2 regions of the Agrobacterium sp. NPDC058088 genome follow, and region 1 is predicted to be linked to the other one. Evidence: predicted binding sites of a transcription regulator. Region 1 holds the regulator's gene; the other holds the start of a gene.

What was found. Region 1 encodes HrcA, which represses chaperone genes, less so after heat shock. Its sites were predicted from a motif close to GTTAGCACTCNCNNNNNGNGAGTGCTAAC; they were not measured.
Region 2: the regulator HrcA is predicted to act here: its motif matches at 1,445-1,473, upstream of groES (co-chaperone GroES).

What each region holds. Positions count from the first base shown of each region.
Region 1 covers NZ_JBHVSU010000005.1:95,063-98,469, reverse strand. Annotated here, with positions in the region: gene rdgB (RdgB/HAM1 family non-canonical purine NTP pyrophosphatase) at 1-188, opposite strand, end outside; gene rph (ribonuclease PH) at 206-922, opposite strand; gene hrcA (heat-inducible transcriptional repressor HrcA) at 1,058-2,149, shown strand; gene grpE (nucleotide exchange factor GrpE) at 2,264-2,899, shown strand; gene ptsN (PTS IIA-like nitrogen regulatory protein PtsN) at 2,981-3,407, opposite strand, start outside.
Region 2 covers NZ_JBHVSU010000002.1:231,558-234,964, forward strand. Annotated here, with positions in the region: gene groL (chaperonin GroEL) at 1-1,017, opposite strand, end outside; gene groES (co-chaperone GroES) at 1,091-1,387, opposite strand; gene ACFVTJ_RS06390 (TIGR01459 family HAD-type hydrolase) at 1,758-2,606, shown strand; gene ACFVTJ_RS06395 (bifunctional riboflavin kinase/FAD synthetase) at 2,651-3,407, shown strand, end outside.

The DNA of each region.
Region 1 (3,407 bases):
GCGGAAGCAAGCGCCTTGATAGCGGCATTTTCCTCGAAGGTGGTGCCCGTCTCATCTGGTTCTGAGAAGTTCAGTTCCGCCGCGGATTTGGCGGAAAAACCGAAAGGCCCGATCAGATCGGCGATTTCGGCGATCTTGCCCTTGTTGTGGCTGGCGACGACGATCGTTCTGGTATCGAGCTTGCGCATGGTACTTTCCTGTCGGCTCAGGCGATCGCCTGTTTTTGAAGGGCAACCAGTTCGCTGCAGCCGGCCTTGGCAAGACCGAGCAGCGTCAGAAATTCTTCTTCGGAGAAGGGCGCGCCTTCGGCCGTTCCCTGAACCTCGACGATGCCGCCCGAGCCCGTGATGACAAAGTTGGCATCCGTCTCGGCCGAGGAATCTTCGAGATAATCGAGATCGATTACCGGCTGGTTGGCGAAGATGCCACAGGAGATCGCGGCGATGTGGTCCTTCAGAACCTTCTCGACCTTGATCATGTTGCGGGTTTCCATCCATTTCAGGCAATCATGCAGGGCAATCCATGCGCCGGTGATGGAGGCGGTGCGGGTACCGCCATCGGCCTGAATGACATCGCAGTCGATGCTGATCTGGCGCTCGCCAAGTGCCTGCAGATCAACGACCGCGCGCAGCGAACGGCCGATGAGGCGCTGGATTTCCTGTGTGCGTCCGCCCTGCTTGCCGGAGGCAGCCTCGCGCTTCATGCGTTCATGGGTGGAACGCGGTAGCATGCCGTATTCGGCGGTGACCCAGCCCTTGCCGCTGTTGCGCAGCCACGGTGGGGTCTTTTCTTCAAGACTGGCGGTAACGAGCACATGCGTGTCGCCAAACTTCACGAGACAGGAGCCCTCGGCATGCTTCGAGAAATTGCGCTCGAAGGAAACCTTGCGCATCTGGTCGGTTTTTCTGCCTGAAGGCCGCATATGATCCACTCTCCATGTTGGTTCCTGCCTTCTAAGGCGCGCTCTGGGCTTTTGCAAAGCCAATTTCCATTTTGCCGCAGCGTTGCAACGCATTATATTGATGCGAGCTGGTTTGAACGACAAAGAACGGACGAAATGGGTTTTTCCGCACCGCTATCAAAAGATCAGGCATCGTTGCTGGATGAACGGTCTCGGGAAATTTTCCGGCGCATCGTCGAAGGCTATCTCGATACGGGTGAGCCGCTCGGCTCGCGCAGCCTGTCGCGGCTGTTGCCGATGTCGCTTTCGCCCGCCTCGGTCCGCAACGTCATGAGCGATCTCGAGGAGCTCGGCCTCATCTATTCTCCGCATATTAGCGCCGGGCGTCTACCCACGCAGACGGGGCTGCGCTTCTTCGTTGACGCCTTTATGCAGGTGGGTGACCTGCCAGCGGAGGAGAGGGCCAATATCGACCGCCAGATTGGGCCGGTCGCGGGTCACGAGCAGTCACTGGAAGGGCTGCTGACGGAAGCAAGCCGCATGCTCTCAGGCATGTCGCGCGGCGCCGGTCTGGTGCTGACCGCCAAGAATGATGTCATCCTCAAACATGTGGAATTCATAAGGCTGGAGCCCACCAAAGCGCTCGCCGTGCTGGTGGGCGACCACAATCAGGTCGAAAACCGCATCATCGAGCTGCCGGCGGGCATTTCCTCGTCGCAATTGACCGAGGCAGCGAATTTTATCAACGCCCACCTGTCCGGCCAGACCTTGCAGGAACTGCGCGGCCAGTTCCAGACGCAACGGGCGGAACTGCAATCGGAGCTCGGTATGCTGGCGCAGGACCTCGTGGAGCGGGGTCTCGCCATGTGGGCAGGCGACAGTGAGGAGGGCAAACTCGGCCGCCTTATCGTGCGCGGACGCTCCAACCTGCTTGAGGGTCTCGCCGGTGAAGAAGATATCGACCGGGTGCGCCTGCTGTTCGACGATCTGGAGCGCAAGGAAAACCTCATCGAAATTCTCAACCTTGCGGAAAGCGGTTCGGGGGTCCGGATTTTCATCGGCTCGGAGAACAAGCTGTTTTCGCTCTCCGGTTCCTCCCTGATCGTCGCGCCCTATCGCGATGAAGACAACCGGGTAGTGGGTGCAGTCGGCGTTATCGGCCCGACCAGGCTGAATTATGCGCGTATCGTGCCGATGGTGGATTATACCGCGCAGATCATGGCGCGCCTTTCCCGCAAGCAAAGGTAGGACAAGCTGGCAAAGGTCAGAGAATGCGGCAAGCTTTTCGCCGCAAGCCTTGATTTTTGCCCGTCAAAGCTCGATATCGGGCGCAACCAACAATATTCTAATCTGGAGAACGTCATGACCGACGATACAAAAAAGCCCGGACCTGACGCGGACGTCGCGGAAGAGTTTGTCGATCTTGCTCAGGCAGGTGAAGAACAGGCCGAAACGGCAGAGCCCGATCCGGTGGAGCTGCTCAAGGCTGAGAACGCCGATCTGCGCGATAAATTTCTGCGCCTTGCCGCCGAGATGGACAATCTTCGCCGCCGCACCGAGCGTGATGTCAAGGACGCCAAGGCCTATTCGCTGGCTGCCTTTGCACGCGACATGCTTGCCGTTTCGGATAATCTTCGCCGCGCGCTGGAAGCAATTCCGGATGAACTCAAGACCAATGGCGAAGCCGGTCTCAATGGCCTGATCGAAGGAGTCGAGATGACGGAACGTTCGATGCTGTCGACGCTGGAACGCCACGGTGTCAAGAAGATCGATGCCGAGGGCCAGAAGTTCGACCCGAATTTCCATCAGGCCATGTTCGAAATTCCGAATACGGCGGTTCCAAACAATACCGTGCTGCAGGTAATTCAGGCCGGTTTCACCATTGGCGACCGCGTGCTGCGCCCCGCCATGGTCGGTGTCGCCAAGGGCGGCCCGAAGGTGGAGACCGCCGCGTCTGCCGAACCGGGCACCTCGTCTCTCAATGAAAAAGACGCGTAAGGCATTTGTCCGTACGTCATAAAAAACGCGCCTTCAGGGCGCGTTTTTTATTGCCGTATAACGGAAAGGATCGAGCTGCGCTCAGGCAGCCGTCGCCTGTTCTTGATTGAGGAAGGCGTAGATTGCGGTGTCGGAATCCGTGGCACGCAGCTTGGTCACCAGTTCCGGGTCGCGCAGCGCCCGCGCAATACGCGATAGCGCCTTCAGATGATCCGCGCCGGCGCCCTCGGGCGCAAGCAGCAGGAACACCAAATCGACCGGCTGGTCGTCCAGCGCTTCGAAATCGACCGGCGTTTCAAGACGCGCGAAAACCCCGGTGATCTGGTGAATGCTGTTCAGCTTGCCGTGCGGAATGGCAATGCCATGGCCCACACCGGTGGAGCCAAGTTTCTCACGCTGGAGGATGACGTCGAAAACTTCCCGTTCCGAGACTCCGGTAATTCTGGCTGCCTTTGCGGCCAGCTCCTGAAGCAACTGCTTTTTGGAATTCACCTTGAGGGCGGGAATA
Region 2 (3,407 bases), on a different contig from region 1:
CTTCTGGCCGGCGCCGTCAACGATCGTGGTGTTTTCCTTGGAGATCGAAACCTTCTTCGACTTGCCGAGCATGTCGAGGGTAACGTTTTCGAGCTTGATGCCGAGGTCTTCCGAAATGACGGTACCACCGGTCAGGATGGCGATGTCTTCCAGCATGGCCTTGCGGCGGTCGCCGAAGCCAGGAGCCTTGACGGCAGCGATCTTGAGGCCGCCACGCAGCTTGTTGACGACGAGCGTTGCAAGAGCTTCGCCTTCAACGTCTTCAGCAATGATGACGAGCGGCTTGCCGGTCTGAACGACAGCTTCGAGAACCGGCAGCATGGCCTGAAGGTTCGAGAGCTTCTTTTCGTGCAGAAGGATGTAGGCGTCTTCGAGGTCCGCAACCATCTTTTCAGGGTTGGTCACGAAGTAGGGCGACAGGTAGCCGCGGTCGAACTGCATGCCTTCAACGACTTCGAGTTCGGTTTCAGCGGTCTTGGCTTCTTCAACGGTGATGACGCCTTCGTTGCCGACCTTCTGCATTGCTTCAGCAATGTCGAGACCGATCTGACGCTCGCCGTTTGCAGAGATCGTGCCGACCTGCGCAACTTCTTCAGACGTGTTGATCTTCTTGGCCTTGGCCTGAAGGTCCTTGACGACTTCAGCAACGGCCAGATCGATACCGCGCTTCAGGTCCATCGGGTTCATGCCGGCAGCAACTGCCTTGGAACCTTCGCGAACGATGGCCTGGGCCAGAACGGTGGCGGTGGTGGTGCCGTCACCGGCGATGTCGTTGGTCTTGGAGGCAACTTCGCGAACGAGCTGTGCGCCCATGTTCTCGAACTTGTCTTCCAGTTCGATTTCCTTGGCGACGGAAACGCCGTCCTTGGTGATGCGCGGTGCGCCGAAGGACTTGTCGATAACAACGTTACGACCCTTCGGGCCGAGGGTTACCTTCACTGCATCAGCGAGGATATCGACGCCCTTGAGCATCTTTTCGCGTGCTGTGCGGCCGAATTTTACTTCTTTGGCTGCCATGTTCAAAACTCCTGGTTTCGAATGGCCGGAACGGGTCCGGCTTGAAATTTAAGGAAGGATGGGTTGGCCGAAATCAGCCGATAATGCCCATGATGTCGGCTTCCTTCATGATCAGAAGGTCTTCGCCGTTGAGCTTGACTTCGGTGCCCGACCACTTGCCGAACAGAACGCGGTCGCCAGCTTTGACGTCGAGAGCGACGACCTTGCCGGACTCATCGCGTGCGCCGGAACCGACGGCGACGATTTCGCCTTCCTGCGGCTTTTCCTTGGCGGTATCGGGAATGATGATGCCACCCTTGGTCTTGGCTTCGGATTCTACGCGACGAACGACGACGCGATCATGAAGCGGGCGGAAATTGGTGCTTGTCATTGCCTAATCCCTCGATCAAATGACTTCACGAACCTTTCAGAGGCTCGCGTGATGGGTGTTAGCACTCTTCTTGTTTGAGTGCCAGCGAAGCCGAGATAAGGAAGCGTTCCGCTTGAGTCAAGAACGCGCCGTTGGAAAAATTTCACGGCTTATGGTTATCAGCGTTCCATGACAGAAATTTCCGGTGCCTTCTGAATGAGACGAAATCGCTCTTCCGGCGGCACGGCTGCTGGTTCCCGCATAGAGGGGTTTTATGTTCGCATGGTGGCCAGAGGGCGGAAGGCGGGCCCAGCACCGCTTTTTTCCTTGCCATCGGCGTCCTGCTTTGCCATGTCACGCACACCCTTTTCTCGCATCCGGAAAGCATCTCATGGCCCATCGCATTCAAACCCTCGGCGAAATCACTGATGGGTTCGACGTTATTTTTTCGGATGTATGGGGCGTGCTGCACAATGGCGTCAGCGCCTTTCCGGATGCCGCGGTTGCGCTGCACGAAGCCCGCAAGGCTGGCAAGACGGTGGTGCTCATCACCAATTCGCCGCGCCCGGCCCCCGGCGTCATCGCCCAGCTTCGCGTTCTCGGCGTGCCTGACGAGGCCTATGACCGCATCATCACCTCTGGCGACGTGACCCGCGGGCTGATTGCGGAAGGCCCTAAAAAAGTCTTCCTGCTTGGGCCGGAGCGTGACATGCCGCTGCTAGAAGGCCTCGATGTCGAGGTTGTTGGCGAGGCGGAAGCGGAATCCGTTGTCTGCACCGGCTTCTTCGATGACGAGACGGAAACGCCAGAAGACTATACCGACATGCTGAAAGGCTTCATTTCCCGCAACGCGCCGATGATCTGCGCCAACCCTGATCTGGTGGTGGAGCGCGGCGAGCGCATCATTCCCTGCGCTGGCGCCATGGCGGCCTATTACGAACAGCTCGGCGGCGAAATCCGCATTGCCGGCAAACCGCATGCGCCGATCTATGAAGCCTGCCTTGCCGCGGCGAAAGAAGTGCGCGGCGATTTCCCGAAAGATCGCGTGCTTGCCATTGGCGATGGCATGCCGACTGATGTGAAGGGCGCGATTGCGAGCGGCCTCAACCTTCTTTATATCAGCGGCGGCATTCACGCCGCCGAATATACGCTGAATGGCCAGACGGACGAGGCGCTTCTGAACGCCTATCTCAAAGGGCAGGGCGCTGCTCCCGGCTGGTGGATGCCCCGCCTTGCCTGAGAAACGTCTGGCTTAAACCGGCGTAAAATAATGGATCGACTGCCATGACCGTCTTTCATCGCAATGAAAAAAAGGAGCCGCTGCCGGACAACCTTCGCGGCGGTGTCATCGCGATAGGCAATTTCGATGGCGTGCATCGCGGCCACCGCGCTGTTCTGGACCGGGCGCTGGAACTGGCCGAAGCGCGTGGCGTTCCCGCGCTGGTACTGACTTTCGAGCCACATCCCCGTTCCGTCTTCCGCCCCGATGTGCCGGTCTTCCGCCTCACACCTGCGCCATTGAAGGCGCGCATTCTCGAGGCCATCGGTTTCCGCTCCGTTATCGAATACCCGTTCGACCGGGAGTTCTCGCAACGCTCGGCGGAGGAATTCGTCCAGTCCATTCTGATTGACTGGCTGCATGCGAGCGCCGTCGTCACGGGCTTCGATTTCCATTTCGGCAAGGGGCGCGAAGGCGGGCCGGCATTCCTGATGGAAGCCGGCAAACGCCATGGATTTGACGTGACGCTGGTGGATGCCTTCCGCGACGAGGGCGCGGATGTCGTCTCTTCCAGCCGGATACGCGCGCTTCTGTGCGAGGGTGATGTGGCGGGCGCCGCGGGCCTGCTAGGTTACCGTTTCACGGTGGAAAGCGAAGTCATCGGCGGCCAGAAGCTTGGCCGCACGCTGGGTTACCCCACCGCCAACATGGCGCTGGCGCCGGAAACGGAACTGAAGGCGGGCATCTATGCCGTCCGCTTCCGACGGCCTGATGGCTCGATCCGCGACGGCGTGGCGAGCTTCGGTTATCGCCCGACGGTCA